DNA from 4 places in the Streptomyces sp. CA-111067 genome. Region 3 is predicted to be linked to each of the others. Evidence: riboswitches for the same ligand, from Rfam matches in the RefSeq annotation. Region 3 holds a riboswitch; each other region holds the start of a gene.
What was found. Region 3 has a riboswitch for cyclic di-AMP ahead of ACQPW6_RS03980 (M23 family metallopeptidase). Riboswitches for the same ligand answer to the same signal wherever they lie in the genome.

Region 1 (4,262 bases), 490 kb from region 3:
CCGCGGTGGCCTACGGGCTGGTGGACCGGGTGACGAGCAGCCGCAAGTCGATCCCCGCGTACCGGCCGCGGTGAGCCGCGGTGGTACCCGAACTGCCGCCGCTGCCCGCCCTGACCCGGTCGGAGGGCGAACTGATCGACAGCTACCTGGAGATCGTCGACCTGCTCGGCCGGATCAACCCGTCGCGGACCGCCGACACCTACAGCGCGCTGCGGGCCGCCCAGGCGCTGGTCGGCCGGGCGGCGGAGCTGCGTGACGCGCTGGCCACGATGCACCTGCGCGGCGAGTCCGCCTTCCACCACGCCACCCTCGGGCGGGCGCTGCGGGTGCTGGACGGCGAGCGCCGGTCGTCGCTGGTCGTGGTGGCGCCGGAACGGGCTCCCGGGCCGCCGGACTGAACCGCCAGACGTACCCGCCGGGGACCGGCCGGCCGAGCGGCGTCGCACCGCCGGTCGATCGCCGGGCCGGTCACTCAGCGGCAGGGGGTCCCCCGCACGGCGGTAGCGGCCACCTCCGTTGGGGTAGCCGGAAGCCGCCGGAAACGCGGCGTCCGACTTGCGCGTGGCGGCTTGACGCCGACCCGCGGATATGAGCCGCGCGCAGGTCAGGCGGTGCGGTAGTCGCACCGGTCGGGCTTTCGCGAGCGGACATTCACTCGATCGGATGACATGTGACGAGCATCACATAGCGCGTTTCCCGCCCGGTCGCGGCGGCCGGTGTGCGTGACGATCCGTAGTGACGACAAGCCCCCGCCGCCGTGGCGGGGCGGTCCGCGCGGAAGCCCAATCCCGCCGGCGCGCGGATGCCAGGTCGCGACTCGAGTGCAACGGCGGGAGCGGAGGACCCAGGCACGACGGGGCCGGTCCGGAACGCATCCGGGCCACTCCTTGGGGTGAAGCCGCAGCACGCGGCCGGGCATCTTCGCCTGCCCGAACCCGACAGGTCATCCTTCGCAGGCTGACGACGAAGGGTTGCGCATGACCACGCCCAACCGCGTGTCCACCCGGCTGACCCGGATCGGCGCCGCTTCCGTCCTGACCGCCGCCGTGGTCGCCGTACCACCGCTGCTGCCGCACACCGCGCAGCGGGCCGAGGCCGCCACCCAGGCCGCCAAGGCGCTCGGGGTCGCCGCCTCGAAGAAGGGCTCGCCCTACCAGTGGGGCGCGGCGGGCCCCAGCCGCTTCGACTGCTCCGGGCTGACCCTCTACTCGTTCAAGCGGGCCGGCAAGACCCTCCCCCGCACCGCCGCCGCGCAGTACGGCAGCACCAAGCACATCTCCGCCGGCTCCCGCCGGGTCGGCGACCTGGTGTTCTTCCACAGCGGCTCGGCGAGCTCCTCGGTCTACCACGTCGGCATCTACGCGGGCGACGGCCGGATCTGGCACGCGCCCAAGACCGGCGCCCGGGTGCGGCTGGAGAAGATCTGGACGGGGGGTGTCTGGTACGGGCGGGTGGGCTGACCCGCCGGGCGGCGCCGGTGCGGTCAACGCACCGGCACCGCCCAGGGGATCATCACCCAGACCGTCTTGCCGCCCTCGTCGGTCGGCGTGACCTGGAGCCTGCCGCCGGACTCCGCGGTGAGGTGACGGATGATCACCATCCCGCGCCCGTTGTCCTGCTGCACGGCCCCGGGTAGCCGCTGCGGCCAGCGCGGGTGGCTGTCGGTCACGCCGATGTGCAACCGCTCACCCCGCTCCCACCGGACGTCGATGGTGAAGGTCGGGGACATGCCCGAGGTGTGCAGCACCGCGTTGGTGGCCAGCTCCGAGACCATGAGCCGGACCGAGTCGGTGGCCGGGTCCCCGTCCGGCATGCCCCAGTCGGTGAGCAGCCCGCACACGTAGCGGCGGGCCGTCGTCACCGACGCCGGCTCGCTCGGCAGGGTGATGGACGCTTCCTGAAGATCTGCCATCGCGACACAGTCCCTTTCCCGCCGTGACCGGGCTCCGGTGCGTGGCGGCCGTCCGATGCGGGCCCGGAAGTGGGCCCGGATGCGGCGGGTTCGCGCCAGAGTGCCACTAATCGTGCCGCCATTGCCGGTGTCGCACAGCACAATGCATATATCTGTCGCTCAAATCGGTGAACTCTGCTACGTGAGAACGCATTAGGTCGGCACACTGTCGTAACGGTTCCCATACCGTCACACCGCGCACTTCTGGAGGTCCGAAGCACCATGGAACGAATGCCCGCCGTACGCCGGCGCAGGCTCGGCGAGGAGCTGCGCCGGCTACGTGATCTGGCCGGTCTGACAAGTGGGGAGGCGGCCCGGCTCGCGGGCTGGCACCAGTCGAAGGTCAGCCGGATCGAGACCGGCCGCAGCAGCGTCAGCGCCGAGGACGTCACCGTACTGCTCGACGTCTACGCGGTGCGCGACGAGGACACCAGGGAGCTGGCCGACACGCTGGCCGGGCAGGGCCACCAGCGCGGCTGGTGGCACGACTTCCGCGACGTACTGCCGGTGGAGTACCGGGACTTCATCAGCCTGGAGACCGGGGCGAGGCGGGCCAGGTCGATGGAGAACAACGTGGTGCCCGGGCTGCTGCAGACCCGGGCCTACGCCAAGGCACTGACCGGTGACGTCATGCCCGAACTCGGACCGCGCGAGGCCGACGCCCTGGTCGACGTGCGGATCGCCCGGCAGGCGGTGCTGCGGCAGGACCCGCCGCTGGAGCTGTGGGCGGTGCTCGACGAGGCGGTACTGCGCCGCGGTGTCGGCGGCCCCGAGGTGATGGCCGCTCAGCTGCGGGCGCTGGCCGGGGCCGCGGAACTGCCGAATGTCCGGTTACAGGTCTTGCCGTTCGCCGCCGGCGGGCACATAGGAGTTACGGGTTCGTTCGTTGTCTTCTCATTTCCGCGCATTGCCGATCTCGACGTGGTTGTTATTGACCATTTGACGAGTAGTCTCTATGTCGATCGGAAAGAGGATGTCGCAGCGTACGGTGCCGCATTCGCCCGATTGTGTAAGTTTGCTCTTCCTGACGACGAGTCCGTGGCGCTGATCGGTAAGATCGCGGACGATATGTCGTGATAGCCGGGCCCAACGACAGGCGGGCGCACTAAGAAGGGGGCTCCATGGCAGCTCTGTCCCGGTACGTTTCCTCCAGTGCGGCGCTTTCCGGCGTGACGTGGCGGCGCAGCAGCCACAGCACCGCCGCGAACAACTGCGTGGAGACGGCGAGACTCGCCACCGGTCTGCTGGCCGTCCGTGACTCCAAGGACCGGCAGGGGCCGGCGCTGCTCTTCGCGCCCGGCGCCTGGTCGGAGTTCGTGCGGGCACTGAGCGGGGACGAACTCGTCCGGTCCTGAACCGCTCGGTCCCGCTCGCTCCCGCTCGGTTCCGTTCACGCACCGCCCGATTCCGTCCGCGCTCTGCCCGGTTTTGTTCAGCCGCGCGGCGCGGTCCTCGCGATTGCGGCGACCGCCGCTTCGATCTGGCCCTCCGTCAGGTCGCAGCGGGCGGTCAGCCGCAGCCGGGAGATCCCGTCGGGCACGGACGGCGGCCGGAAGCAGCCGACGGCCAGGCCCTCGTCCCGGCAGCGCGCGGCCCAGCGCACCGCGTCGTCGGCCGACGGCGCGCGCACCGAGACCACGCAGGCGTCGGGGGCGGTCACGTCGAGGCCGGCCGCGGTCAGCCGCCGGTGGAACTCCCCGGCCACCCCGCGGGCCCGCTCCGCGCGCTCGGGCTCCCGGCGCAGCACCCCCAGCGCGCCGAGCGCCGCGCCCACCGCGGCCGGTGCCAGACCGGTGTCGAAGATGAAGGTACGGGCGGTGTTCACCAGGTGCTCGATCACCGCGGCCGGCCCGAGCACCACCCCGCCCTGCGCGCCCAGCGACTTGGACAGCGTCGCCGTGCACACCACGTCGGGCGCCCCGGCCAGTCCGGCGCCCCGCGCGGCGCCCCGGCCGCCGTCGCCCAGCACGCCGAGCCCGTGCGCGTCGTCGATCAACAGCCCGGCGCCGTAGGTCCGGCAGGCCGCCGACAGTTCCGGCAGCGGGGCGGCGTCGCCGTCCACCGAGAACACCGAGTCGCTGACCACGACGGACGGCCCCTCGTGCCCCCGCAGTGCTTTGCGTACGGCGTCCGGGGCCGCGTGCCTGACGACCTCGGTGGTGGCGCGGGACAGCCGGCAGCCGTCGATCAGCGAGGCGTGGTTGCCCGCGTCGGAGACCAGCAGGGTGCCGGGGCCGGTGAGCGCGGTGACCGCGGCGAGGTTGGCCGCGTAGCCGGAGGCCAGTACGAGCGCCGCCTCGAAGCCGGTGAA
Region 2 (4,262 bases), 6.3 Mb from region 3:
GCCCGCGCTGCCGTCCCCGTACACCCAGGCGATCTTGTGTCTGAGCTGGGTGAGCAGCGCGGTGAGCGTCGGGCTGCCGGACGCCTGGGCCAGCGTCTCGTGGAACCAGCCGCTCAGCGACGGCAGGTCGGACAACTGGCCCTGCACCGCGCGCTCCTGGCCGAGCCTGACCAGTCCGCGCAGCACCTTCAGATGCGCCTCGGTCCGCCGTCTGGCCGCCCGCGCGGCACCCAGCGGCTCCAGCAGTCCGCGCAGTTCCAGCAGGTCGGCCGCCTCCTGCTCGGTGGGCTCCGCCACCGAGGCGCCGGCGTGCCTGCGGGTGCGGACGAACCCCTCGGACTCCAGGGTGCGCAGCGCCTCGCGCACCGGCACCCGGGACACGCCGTAGCGCTGCGCGAGCAGTTCCTCGGTGAGCCGGCTGCCCGGCGGGAAGAAGCCGGCGACGATGTCGTCGCGGACGGCCGTACACACCACCTGGGCGGAGATACGACGCCCCGAGCCGTCCTGGCCGTTCACATCCGATTCCACATCGCAGGACTCCGTTCTTTCCCCGTATTGTGCGCGACTCTATTCCAGCACGCACGGGAATCAGAAAGCAGCCCCAGAATTCGGGCATTGTTTTGGGACAGCGCCGCCCTTTTCGGACGCCGCCGCGGCCGTGATCGGACGCCGGCCGGCCCGGCGGACCCTCGTTCGGGGCCCGCCGGGGCGGGTCAGACGCTCAGGCCGTGCTTGCGCAGGTAGGCCACCGGGTCCACGTCCGAGCCGTAGTCGGGGGTGGTGCGCACCTCGAAGTGCAGGTGCGGCCCGGTGGCGTTGCCGGTGGCGCCGGACAGCGCGATGCGTTGCCCGGGGGTCACCCGCTGGCCGACCGTGACCTGGATCGACGACAGGTGGCCGTACTGGGTGTACTCGCCGTCGGCCATCCTGATCACGATGTTGTTGCCGTACGAGCCGCCCCAGCCGGCCTCGACCACGGTGCCGGCGCCGACCGCGTGCACGTCGGTGCCCATGGCCGCGTGGAAGTCGATGCCGGTGTGCCGGCCGGACGACCACAGATTGCTCGACGCCAGGTAGCCGGTGGAGACGTAGGAGTGCGCGACCGGCAGCACGAAGGAGTTCAGCCGCTTGCGCTCGGCGGCGCGGGCGGCCTGCTGCCGCGCCTCGTGCACGGCCGCGGCCTGTGCCTTGGCGGCGGCCTTGGCCATCGCCGCTGCGGCCGCCTGCTCGCGGGCGTGCTGGGCCCGCTCGGTCCTGGCGGCGGCCTCGCGCAGTTGCGCGTCGGCCTGCGCGGCCAGCGAGTCGGCGAGCGTCTCGGGCACGTCGAGTGCCTGGGCCAGGGAGACGGGCTGTACGGCGGCCGGTTCCGCCTGCCCCGGCGCGGCCATCGCGCTGGCGCCGAGGCCGCCGGTGGCGGTGACGACCGCGACCCCGGCCAGGGTGGTGCCGGTGCGCAGGACGCTGCGGCCGGGACGGCGGTGCTTCCCGCGGGACGCGGACTTGGGCTGGGGCTGGGGGTGGGTGAACGCCATGAAGCGGCGTCGCTCCTTTCCTTCCTTCTCGCCTACCGGGTTAGCTGACGGGTTCGGAGCAGGAAGGTCTCCTACGGGTCCGCCGCCCGTGGTGGGCGAAAGGTCCCGATTCACCCCAGGGAACTCTTGGTTCCCCGGCTCCCCTGACGGGGACTCGGCGATGTGCGCCCGGGCCGCCAGGCGCGACTGCTGGACGGGCAACGGTCGTTGACGCTAACCGGGCACACGGTCGTACTTCAAACAGATCGGCTCATATGTTGCGTACGCCACACGGCCGCACATCAGGCCGCACCGCCGTATCCGCCACCCGGACCGGGGCGGGGCCCATGCCCCGCCCCGGTTCGGCCTGACGTCGAACTCCGGCTGGCGGAGCCCTAGGGGCTGTTCGAGGTTTGGATCTTTGAGAGGCCCGGTGGTCTGTTGCCGGTGGCTGGTAGAACTCGTGCGTGGCGCGTTTTGACGTGACGGATGCCGAATGGGCTCTGATCGAGTTGCACTTGCCGGTGACGGCCACCGGGCCGTTGCCGCGGCGGGTGCGGGACCAGTTCAACGGGGTGCTGTGGCGGTTCCGGACCGGCAGTGGCTGGCGTGATGTCCCGGACCGGTACGGGCCCTGGTCCACCATCTACTCCCGGTTCAGCAACTGGGCCAAGGCCGGGGTGTTCCAGGACCTGATGGACGCGTTGATCGCCGAGGCGGCCGCGCGGCGGCAGGTCGGCCTGGAGTTGGTCAGCGTGGACTCCACGATCGTGCGGGCGCATCACGAATCGGCAGGTCTGGCAGTGGCCGGGGAGACCCTGGACGCCCTGGAACAGGCCCTGACCGAGGAAAAGGGGGCTCCGCTCCCGCGACAACCGCCGGTGCTGCGGGTGATCCGCCGACGACCGGTGCGGACACGAGTGGCACAGACACGCCGAACCCGGACCGGGCTGCAGCGCGACGGCGTTGCAGGGCCAGGGCGGACGCCGCCGGGCTCGGCCGGTCCCGAGGCGGACTGAGCAGCAAGATCCATGCCGCGGTCGACGCCACAGGACTGCCCCTGTCGTTCGTCCTGACTCCCGGACAAGCCGGGGACAGCCCTCAGTTCCAGACCGTCCTGGACAAGATCCGCATACCTGGCCCGGTCGGCCGCCCCCGCACCCGACCACAGGCCGTCGCAGCGGACAGGGCCTACTCCTCCAAGGGCAACCGGGCCTACTTACGCCGGCGCCACATCACCGTGGTCATCCCGGAAAAGATCGACCAGCAGGCCAACCGCAAGAACAAGGGCTCAGCCGGCGGACGGCCTGTCACCTACGACAACGAACGCTACAAACAGCGCAACACCGTCGAACGCAGCTTCCAGAAGATCAAGACCTGGCGCGGCCTGGCCACACGCTACGACAAGTCTCCCGAAAGCTACGAGGCCGGACTCCACCTCCGCGGATCGATCATGTGGCTGAAGCTCCTCACCTCAACCACATGATCCGAACCTCAAACAGTCCCTAGTTGACGACCTCCACCGGGCCGATGCCCAACTCCCGTACGGGCTCGGCGATCGTGGCGGCGTCGCCGACCAGGATCACCACGAGGCGGTCCAGCGGGAAGGCGTTGACGACCGCGGCCGTGGCCTCCACGGTGCCGGTTGCCGCCAGCCGCGCGTAGAGCTGGGCCTGGAAGTCGTCGGGCAGCTGCTGCTCGACCTGGTCGAGCAGCGTGCCGGCCACCGCCGACGCCGTCTCGTAGCGCAGCGGGGCGACCCCGACCAGGTTCTGCACGGCGACATCGCGCTCGTCGTCGGTCAGCCCCGACTCGCCGAGGGTGCGGATCACCTGCCAGGTGTCGGCGAGCGCCGGGCCGGTGACCTCGGTGGCCACCGAGCCGCTGATCGCCAGCAGCGCGGCGCCGGTGCCGTCGGCCGAGGACAGCAGCACCTGGCCGAAGGCCCGCACCCCGTAGGTGTAGCCCTTCTCCTCGCGCAGCACCCGGTCCAGACGGGAGGTCAGGGTGCCACCCAGGCAGTACGTGCCGAGCACCTGGCCGGCCCACACCGGGTCGTGCCGGTCGGCGCCGGTGCGGCCGATCAGCAGCTGGGTCTGCACCGCGCCCGGCCGGTCCACGATCACCACCCGGGCGGTGTCGTCCGAGGTGATCGCCGGCCGCTGGTGCGGCTGCGCGGAGTTGCCGGTCCAGCGGCCCAGCGTGTCGTTCAGCAGCGCCGGCAGGTCGATGCCGGTCAGGTCGCCGACCACCACGGCGGTGCTGGTGGACGGGCGGACGTGGGCGGCGTAGAAGGCCCGCACCGCCGCCGCGTCGATCCGGCGCACGGTGTCCTCGGTGCCCTGCCGCGGCCGGGAGCAGCGCAGGGTGGCCGGGAACAGCTCCTTGGACAGCGCCATCGCCGCCCGGCGGGCCGGGTTGGCCAGCTCGTGCGGGATCTCGTCGAGGCGGTTGGCGACCAGCCGCTTGACCTCGTCGTCGGGGAACGCCGGGGCGCGCAGCGCCTCCGCGAGCAGCCCGAGCGCCTTGTCCAGCCGGGAGGCGGGCACTTCGAGCGAGACCCTGACGCCGGGGTGGTCGGCGTGCGCGTCGAGGGTGGCGCCGCAGCGCTCCAGTTCGGCCGCGAACTCCTCGGCGGTGTGCGCGTCGGTGCCCTCCGACAGGGCCCTGGCCATGATGGTGCCGACCCCGTCGAGGCCCTCGGGCTCGGTGTCCAGCGGCGCGTCGAGCAGCACCTCGACGGCGACCACC
Region 3 (4,262 bases):
TGACGCTCGGCCAGGACACCGAGGCCCACGAGCTGACCACCGCGCTGACCTCGGAGAGCCGGGAGAGCGGCGGCATCGGCCGGCTGTCCACGATCATGTTCTTCCGCGCCGAGGCGGAGATCTTCGAGAGCCGGTACGACGACGCCGGCCACACCGCCGCCGAGGGGCTGCGGATCTCCCGCGACACCGGCCAGGGTCAGTGGGTCAGCCAGCTGAGCAGCGCGCTGGCGCACGTCGCGGCGCTGCGCGGTGACGAGGACGGCTGCCGCCGCCTGCTGGACGACGCCCTGGCCGGCGGTACCGGCGGCGCCATGGCGCCGGGCGCGCCGTGGGCGTACTGGTCGCACGGGCTGCTCGAACTCGGCCTGGGCCGCGCCCGGTTCGCCCTCGACCGGCTCTCGCTGCTGACCGAGGAGTCGGTACGGCACCACATCTGCGCCACCCGCAGCGTGCCGGACCTGGTGGAGGCCGCGGTCCGGATCGGCGCGCCCGAGCGGTCCGACGATGCCTTCGCCCGGTTCGAGCGGTGGGCGGCCCGCTCGGGTCAGGGCTGGGCGGCCGCGCTGGTGGCCCGCTGCCGGGCGCTGCGCGCGCCCGACGAGGCGGCGGAGGCGTACTACACCGAGGCGCTGCGCGGCCACGACCCGCACCGGCGGCCGATGGAGTCGGCCCGTACCGCGCTGCTCTACGGCGAGTGGCTGCGCCGCGCCCGGCGCCGCAGCGAGGCGCGCGACCACCTGCAGGCCGCGCTCGACACGTTCGAGCGGCTGGGCGTGCGGCCGTGGGCCGACCGCGCCAGGTCGGAGCTCGGCGCGGCCGGCGCCGCGGTGGCGGCGGCGGCCAAGGAGACCAGGTCGGTGGCCGACGAGGCGGGGCTGACCCCGCAGGAGGCGCAGATCGTGCGGCTGGCCGCGCAGGGCATGTCCAACAAGGACATCGCCGCGCAGCTCTTCCTCAGCCCGCGCACGGTCGGCCACCACCTCTACAAGGCGTATCCGAAGCTGGGCGTGGTCTCCCGCGGTGAGCTCGGCGCGCTCTTCGAGTGAGCCCCGATGCCATGCGCGGGCCCGGACATGGCGGTGCCCGCCCGGTGGTGAAGACCGGGCGGGCACGTACGCCCGCGGCGAGCGGGCGCGTCTGGATGCCCCAGACGGTGGATCAGACGGTGATGCCGTGGCTCGCCAGGTAGGCGACCGGGTCGATGTCCGAGCCGTAGTCGGGGGTGGTGCGCACCTCGAAGTGCAGGTGCGGCCCGGTGACGTTGCCGGTCGCGCCGGAGAGGGCGATCTGCTGGCCCTCGCTGACGCTCTGGCCGGCCGAGACCAGGGTCTGGCTGAGGTGGCCGTACAGGGTGTACTTGCCGTCGGCGTGCTTGATGATCACGTCGTTGCCGTACGCGCCGTCCCAGCCGGCCGAGACCACGGTGCCCGCGGCCACCGAGTGGACGCTGGTGCCGCTGCCGACCAGGAAGTCCACACCGGTGTGGCTGCCGCTGGACCAGAGGGAGCCGGACGCCTTGTAGCCGGTGCCGATGGCGGCGTCGCCGACCGGCTTGGTGTAGCCGGACGCGGAGGACTGCGCGGCGGAGGCGGTCGGCGCGGCCTTCTTCGCGGGCGCGGCCTGCTTCGCCGGGGCGGCCTTCTTGGCCGGGGCCGGGGCGGTGTGGGTCGCGGCCTTGGCCACGCCGTTCAGCGTGAGGTGCTGGCCGGGGACGATGAGGTCGGGGTCGGAGCCGATGACCGACTTGTTGTCGTTGTACAGCTGGTGCCAGCCGCCCTTGACGTGCTTCGCGCCGGCGATGCCGGACAGCGAGTCGCCGTGCTTGACGGTGTAGGCGGTGGGCTTGGCGGCGGTGTGCGCGGCAGCCGGGGCCGCCTTGGCAGCGGCGGCGGCCGGAGCGGCCTTGGCCGGCTCGGCGGCCGACGCGTGCGCGGCGCCGACCAGCGGCAGCGCGAGAGCGGCGCCACCGGTACCGGCGGCGACGCAGATCCGGGTGAGGCGGCTCATGCGGCGGGGCTTGCGGTGCTGTCCCTTTGCGGGCATGCGGGAGTTCCTCTCCTACGCCTGCGAGGTGAGCTGTCGGATTCGGGCTGGAGATGCCCGGCCGCGTTGACGCGCCTGGCTGAGGGCCGGTGGCCCTCGCGCGTGGCGCCGCGACTTCACCCCTAGCCGTCCGGTCTCCCGGCACGGCGGCTTACCTGGGTCCCCCGCTCCTGCCTCTGTCTGTCGGTCTGATCCTGGGAATCGGGCGGCGGCAGGATTCGGCGGTCCGCCCGACGGATGAAGCGGGCATCCGGCCCGCAGGAGAGCGAAGTTAGGCGACTCCCCGACGGACGGGCAACCAAACCGGGTGTGCCCGACGTCTCCGTAGCAGCGCCCGACCGCTCACGGTGACTGCGGGTGATGATCGTCCGCGTCTGCGTGCCCGGCGCCCTCACCCTGGGTGGACATATCGGCGCCGCCGGGTGACAAACCGGCCGTAACGGAAACAGCGGGTGCATCACGCGAGCCGGACCGTGTTCCCGATGTGAGGCCGCTCACGCCCGAGTCCTGACGTGAGCCACGACACCCCGAAATGCCCGTATTCGTACGGTATTTCGGCATCTAAAGGCCGAAGGGCGGTCACCGGCCCTCAGAACGTGCCGGGCGCGCCGCCCATCCGGCCGTCCAGCGTCCGGCTGAGCCGGTAGGCCACCGGCCGGAAGCCGACCGCCGGCCAGTGCCCCGCGGCCAGCGGCGAGGCCGAGTGCCAGCGGGCCGAGACGTAGCGGTGGCCGTTGTCGTACGCCCAGGCCAGCGCGGTGGCCAGCAGCACCCGGCTGATGCCCTCGCCGCGCGCGGAGGGCTCCACGTACGCCTCGGCCAGCTCGACGCAGGACTCGGGGATCACCGGGTCGGGCGCGGCGGGCACCACGAGCACCATGCCGATCTCCTCGCCGCGGCGGGCCGCGATCCAGGCGGCGCAGCGGGGGTCGGCGAGCGCGTCGGCGTAGTGCAGCCGCAGCGCGGCGAGCGGGCCCTCGGGCTGCGGCTGGAACATCGCGGACTCGCGCTGCCTGCGGGAGGACTCCGCCGCCATCCTGCCCACCTGCGGCAGGTCGCCGAGTCCTGCCCGGCGGATGCCGAGCCCCTCGACCCCGCGCGGCTGCCGGCCCCTGGCCTTGACCGCCATCAGTCCCTGCACCAGCTCCCGGCCGAAGCCGAGGTCGGACCAGGGCGCCACCGCGTTGTCGCCCGCGGGCACCTGGACGTAGTGCACCAGCCGCCGGTCGGCGACCAGCCGGGCCGCGACCCGGGCGTACAGGGCCCGCAGCACCTCGCTCTCCCGGCCGGCCGGCAGCGCGTGGCCGCCGTGCGGCACCAGGGCGGAGCGGGGGTGGCTGCGCAGCGCTGCCGGGTCGTCAGGGCCGAGGTCGACCGGGACCGCGGCCAGGTACCCGGTCAGGTTGCCGTCGCCGTCCAGCGCCCGGCACGCCTCGAGGCCCGGCGCGGCGATCAGCTTGCCGAGCAGTTCCTCGCCGCGCACCGGGCCGTCGGCCAGCCAGGAGCGCTGCGACGGCGGGCGGCGGGCCCGCGCGAACCAGCGGTCGTACCGCTGGGCTGCCACGGGTATGTGTTCGTCGGTCAGCGGCGCGAGGGCGACAGTCATGGTGGTCGTGGACGCTAGCGGGGCGCGCGGCCCCACGGCAAGGCGGCGCGGGGCGGCCGTACACCGTCCGCCGCGGCCGGTGCCGGCGGCGCGGGCTCAGCCGGTCCAGGCAGGGTGCCGCGGGTCGTCGGCACGTACCAGGACATCGGCGGCCTCTTCCGGCAGCGCCTCCCGGGCATAACGGTCATAGGCGGGCAGCGTCCAGCGCTCGGTGTCGTCGGTGCGGCGTTCCAGCGCGGCCGGGGACAGCCGCAGATGGACCGTCAGATCCAGCGGCAGTCCCTGCCCGAGCAGCAGCGGACCGTCGAGCAACAGCACGCCGCCGGGCGGCAGTTGGACGTAGCCGGCCCGGGTGGAGCGGTCGGTGACCGGGTCGCGCAGCGAGGGCAGCGCGCGGCCGGTGCCGCCGGGGCCGAGCGGGTCGAGCACCTCGCGGCGCAGCGACCCGGTGTCCAGCCACAACTGGTAGTACGCGTCGACGTCCCTATGGCCGTACTCGAGGCGCTGCGAGGCGGGCCGCAGGAAGCCGTCCGCGCTCACCCGCAGCACCGGGCGGCCGAGCGCGGGCAGCGCGGCGGCGACGGCGTCCGCGAGGTCGCCGGGCCGGGCGGCC
Region 4 (4,262 bases), 4.7 Mb from region 3:
CGCGGGGCGCCGTCGCGGTAGTACGCGTCGCGCCCGGCGCCCGGCGGCGGCGGTCCGTCGAACCGGTCGCCGAAGAGGGAGTCCGGCACGTGCTCGGCGCCGGATCCGCCCTCCTCGGGGGGCGGCGGTGCGGCCGGATCGGCCGGTTCCGGTGCCACGTGCAGACCGGCCAGGAAGTTGTCGTCAAAGAGGCTGCTCATCGCCTACCGAGTCTAGGCGCCCGCACCGACAGCCCAGTCCGGTTCCGCCGCACCGGGCTCCGCCGGGCCGGCGCCGTCTCTTACCCGGTAGCTCCACCAGTACGCTCCGTCACCTGAGAAAAAGATTACGAAAAGGTATCGGGCCTATCGGACACCGCCCTTCCCAGCGGCGGGGGGCGTTGGCTACCGTGCGGCCCCAGGCAGCGTCCGGAAGGAGTCCGCCCGGAATGGCGACACACCGTAAGGCCCGTACCGCGATACTCAGCACGCCCGGCCCCCGCGTGGCGGTCGGCGTGACGACGGCGGCGCTGGCCACCATGACTCTCCTCGCGGAGACCGCGGACGCGGCCCCCGCCCCGTCCAAGCCCGCCCAGCCGTCCATCGCCGACGTCAAGGCGAAGGTGGACTCCCTGATGCACCAGGTGGACGCGGCCACCGACCACTACAACGGCACCAAGGAGCAGACCGACGCGCAGAGCGCGAAGGTCAACACGCTGCTGAAGCAGGCCGCGCAGAAGACCCAGCAGCTCAACGACTCCCGGCGGATCCTCGGCCAGTACGCCGCCGCGCAGTACCGCAGCGGCGGCGACGACTCCACCGGCCGCTACCTGCTCTCCGACAACCCGCAGGACCTGCTCGACCAGACGCACCTGACGAGCGTGATGGCCAAGCGGCAGCAGTCGGCCGTGGAGTCCTACCGGGTGCAGCAGGCCGCGGCCACCCAGCAGCGGATCGAGGCGGCCAAGAGCCTGGCCACGCTGACCACCCAGCAGGCCCAGCTCAAGACCGCCAAGCACGACGTGCAGAGCAAGCTGAGCCAGACGCAGACCCTGCTCAACAGCCTCACCGCGCAGGAGAAGAAGCGGCTGGCGGCGCTCCAGGCCAAGCAGGAGGCCGCGGCGAAGGCGGCGGCGGCCAAGATCGCGGCGCAGGAGAAGGCCAAGGAGCAGGCCAGGCTGCAGGCGGCCAAGGACGCCGCGGCGAAGGCCGCGAAGACCACGCCGGGCAAGGCCGTCAAGCCGGTCGTCCCGCCGTCCTCAGGCAGTTCGTCCAAGGCCCAGCAGGCCATCGACTTCGCCCGCGACCAGATCGGCAAGCCCTACGTGTGGGGCGCGACCGGCCCCGACTCCTACGACTGCTCGGGGCTCACCCAGGCGGCGTGGAAGGCTGCCGGGATCGATCTGCCGCGTACGACCTACGACCAGGTGGACTTCGGCACCCGGGTCTCGGAGTCCGACCTCCAGCCGGGCGACCTGATCTTCTTCTACAGCGATGTGAGCCACGTCGGCCTCTACATCGGCGACGGCGAGATGATCCACGCGCCGCACACCGGCACGTCGGTCAAGATCGCCCCCATTACCGAGATGCCCTTCTACGGTGCCGTTCGTCCGTAATTGGACCGCGAATCCACGCTCACAAGACGTAAGACCGCACAGCGATTTCGGTCACAATGGGATCCAAACTTCCCAAGAGTCGCCGAAGTTGACTACGGTATCCCGCTAGGTGACTCGTTCCTCGTCGATGCTGGTGTCGGCAGCGAGACACCTTCGCCTAATCCGGCCGGCGGCCGGAACCGGGGACCCAACAGCATTCCGGGGTGAATCGGGTGAGACGCCGAAAAGCGTCGAACCCGTAGGGCTGCCTTCCAGCCCGAACCCGTCAGCTAACCCGGTCGGCGGTCACGGAAGGAGTCGCCTCCCTTGGCGTCGCACCGCAAGCCGCGTACCCGGATACTCTCCACGACCGCCCCGCGCGCCGCCGTCGGTATCACCACCGCGGCCCTCGCCTCGGTCACCCTGCTGAGCGAGAGCGCGCACGCCGCGCCCGCCAAGCCCTCCATCGCCGAGGTCAAGGCGCAGATCGACACCCTGAACCAGCAGGCCGAGGTCGCGACGCAGCACCTGGACCAGGCCAAGGAGAAGACCGACACGCAGCGGGCGAAGACCAACCAGCTGCTCACGCAGGTCGCGCAGAAGACCGAGAAGATGAACGAGACCCGGCGGGTGCTCGGGCAGTTCGCCTCGGCGCAGTACCGCGACGGCGGCCTCGACCAGACGACGCAGCTGCTGCTCTCCGACGACCCGGCGGCGTTCCTGAACCAGACGCACACCATGGACCGGATGACCACGACGCAGCAGCAGGCGCTGGCCACCTTCCAGGTGCAGCAGGAGCAGGCGTCGATCCAGCGCGGCCAGGCGAGCAGCGCGCTCAAGGACCTGACCACCGCGCAGGCGTCGCTGGCCACCCAGAAGAAGAACGTGAACGCGAAGCTGGCCGCCGCGCACAAGCTGCTCAACTCGCTGACCGCGGAGCAGAAGGCGCAGATCGCCAAGATGCACCCGAAGGCGTCGAACTCCTCGGGCTCCTCGGGTTCCTCCGGCTCGTCCACGGCGTCCAACGCGAGCTACCCGACGTACTCGGGCCCCGCCTCCGGCCGCGCCCAGCAGGCGATCAACTTCGCGCTGGCGCAGCGCGGCAAGCCGTACTCCTCCGGGATGACCGGCCCGAACTCCTACGACTGCTCGGGTCTCACCCAGGCCGCGTACGCCTCGGCCGGCATCCACATCGGCCGCACCACCTACGACCAGTACGACGACGGCACCCACGTCTCGGAGTCCCAGCTGCGCCCCGGCGACCTGGTGTTCTTCTACTCCGGCATCAGCCACGTGGGCATCTACCTCGGCAACGGCAACGTCGTGCACGCGCCGCACACCGGCGGGGTCGTGGAGATCGCGCCGATGAGCTGGATGCCGTTCGCGGGCGCGGTCCGGCTGGCGTAACCGGTCGCACCCGGTCCCGACCGCCGTCCAACGGCGGTCGGTTACGGACAGCGGAGAGCGATAAGGGAACAACCCCGGTCACTTGCCCCGGGCACTCCCCCCTTCAGGTTTAGCGTCACTCCTCAGGTGGCCGATCCCCACAGCCGTCGCAACCGGCGGCACGGCCATCCCCGCCGAAGGTCCGGCGGCGTCCGTTCCCCCGTACGGGCGCCGCCGGGCCGACCCCGGAAGGAGTGACGGCCGGCATGGCCTCACACAGTCCCCAGTCCAGGCCAGCATCACACCGCAGGACGTCACCCCGTACGGTGACGATGACCCGTACGGCCGCCACCCTGGCGCTGGCCTCGGCCGCGTCCGTCACGCTGTTCGGCGAGACCAGCCACGCGGAGCCGCGGCTCACCCCGGCGGAGGTCAAGTCCCAGGTGGACTCCCTCTACCGGCAGGCGGAGCAGGCCACCGAGCAGTACAACGGCGCCAAGGAGCAGGCGGACGCCGCCGGCAGCGCCGTCGACCAGCTCCAGGACGAGCTGGCCCGCAAGACCGCGCGGCTCAACACGCTGCGGGACGAGGTCGGTTCGCTGGCCGCCGCGCAGTACCGGGGCGGTTCGCTCGACCCCACCGTGCAGTTCGCGCTCAGCGGCGCGCCGGACGCGTACCTGGAGCAGACCAGCCTGCTCAGCCAGATCGGCAGCAGGCAGACCGCGACGCTCGACCAACTCACCGTGCAGCAGCGGGAGGTGACCGCCACGCATGACGCGGCCGGCGAGAAGCTGGCCACGCTGCGCGGCGCGCAGACGAAGGTCGCGGACCGCAAGCGGACGGTGGAGCGCAAGCTGCACCAGGCGCAGGCGCTGCTCGACCAGCTGACCGCCGCGCAGCGCGCGGCAGTCGCCGCCGCCGACTACGGCTCGGCGCCGGCCGACGCGGCCAGCCGCGCGGCGCAGCGCACCCCGCTCGGCACGTCCACCGGAAGCGGAAGCGGCACCGGGACCGGCACCGGCACCGGCACCTCCGACGCCGCCCCCGCCGGCTCGGCGCCCGCGGCCTCCGGACGGGCCGCCAAGGCCGTCGCGTTCGCCTACCGCGCGCTCGGCCTGCCCTACGTGTGGGGCGCCACCGGACCCAACGCCTACGACTGCTCCGGCCTCACCCAGGCCGCCTGGCGCGCGGCCGGCGTCTCGCTGCCGCGCACCACGTACACCCAGATCAACGCGGGCACCCGGGTCTCGGAGTCCCAACTCCAGCCCGGCGACCTGGTGTTCTTCTACTCCGGCATCAGCCA

Region 1: it holds a riboswitch for cyclic di-AMP, as region 3 does, so the genes downstream of both, ACQPW6_RS01880 (C40 family peptidase) here and ACQPW6_RS03980 (M23 family metallopeptidase) in region 3, are expected to answer to the same signal.
Region 2: it holds a riboswitch for cyclic di-AMP, as region 3 does, so the genes downstream of both, ACQPW6_RS32140 (M23 family metallopeptidase) here and ACQPW6_RS03980 (M23 family metallopeptidase) in region 3, are expected to answer to the same signal.
Region 4: it holds a riboswitch for cyclic di-AMP, as region 3 does, so the genes downstream of both, ACQPW6_RS24950 (NlpC/P60 family protein) here and ACQPW6_RS03980 (M23 family metallopeptidase) in region 3, are expected to answer to the same signal.

What each region holds. Positions count from the first base shown of each region.
Region 1 is NZ_CP192103.1:434,526-438,787, forward strand. It holds gene ACQPW6_RS01870 (ATP-dependent Clp protease proteolytic subunit) at 1-74, shown strand, start outside; gene ACQPW6_RS01875 (hypothetical protein) at 81-398, shown strand; cyclic di-AMP (ydaO/yuaA leader) riboswitch at 806-974, shown strand; gene ACQPW6_RS01880 (C40 family peptidase) at 978-1,460, shown strand; gene ACQPW6_RS01885 (ATP-binding protein) at 1,484-1,912, opposite strand; gene ACQPW6_RS01890 (helix-turn-helix domain-containing protein) at 2,174-3,028, shown strand; gene ACQPW6_RS01895 (DUF397 domain-containing protein) at 3,073-3,306, shown strand; gene ACQPW6_RS01900 (8-amino-7-oxononanoate synthase) at 3,384-4,262, opposite strand, start outside.
Region 2 is NZ_CP192103.1:7,236,819-7,241,080, reverse strand. It holds gene ACQPW6_RS32145 (GntR family transcriptional regulator) at 1-528, opposite strand, end outside; gene ACQPW6_RS32140 (M23 family metallopeptidase) at 714-1,532, opposite strand; cyclic di-AMP (ydaO/yuaA leader) riboswitch at 1,547-1,702, opposite strand; partial or broken gene ACQPW6_RS32135 (IS5 family transposase) at 1,979-2,997, shown strand; gene ACQPW6_RS32130 (M16 family metallopeptidase) at 3,017-4,262, opposite strand, start outside.
Region 3 is NZ_CP192103.1:926,428-930,689, forward strand. It holds gene ACQPW6_RS03975 (AAA family ATPase) at 1-1,046, shown strand, start outside; gene ACQPW6_RS03980 (M23 family metallopeptidase) at 1,159-2,043, opposite strand; cyclic di-AMP (ydaO/yuaA leader) riboswitch at 2,049-2,261, opposite strand; gene ACQPW6_RS03985 (N-acetyltransferase family protein) at 2,633-3,649, opposite strand; gene ACQPW6_RS03990 (uridine kinase) at 3,746-4,262, opposite strand, start outside.
Region 4 is NZ_CP192103.1:5,655,597-5,659,858, reverse strand. It holds gene pcrA (DNA helicase PcrA) at 1-200, opposite strand, end outside; gene ACQPW6_RS24955 (NlpC/P60 family protein) at 428-1,594, shown strand; cyclic di-AMP (ydaO/yuaA leader) riboswitch at 1,739-1,893, shown strand; gene ACQPW6_RS24950 (NlpC/P60 family protein) at 1,901-2,980, shown strand; gene ACQPW6_RS24945 (NlpC/P60 family protein) at 3,292-4,262, shown strand, end outside.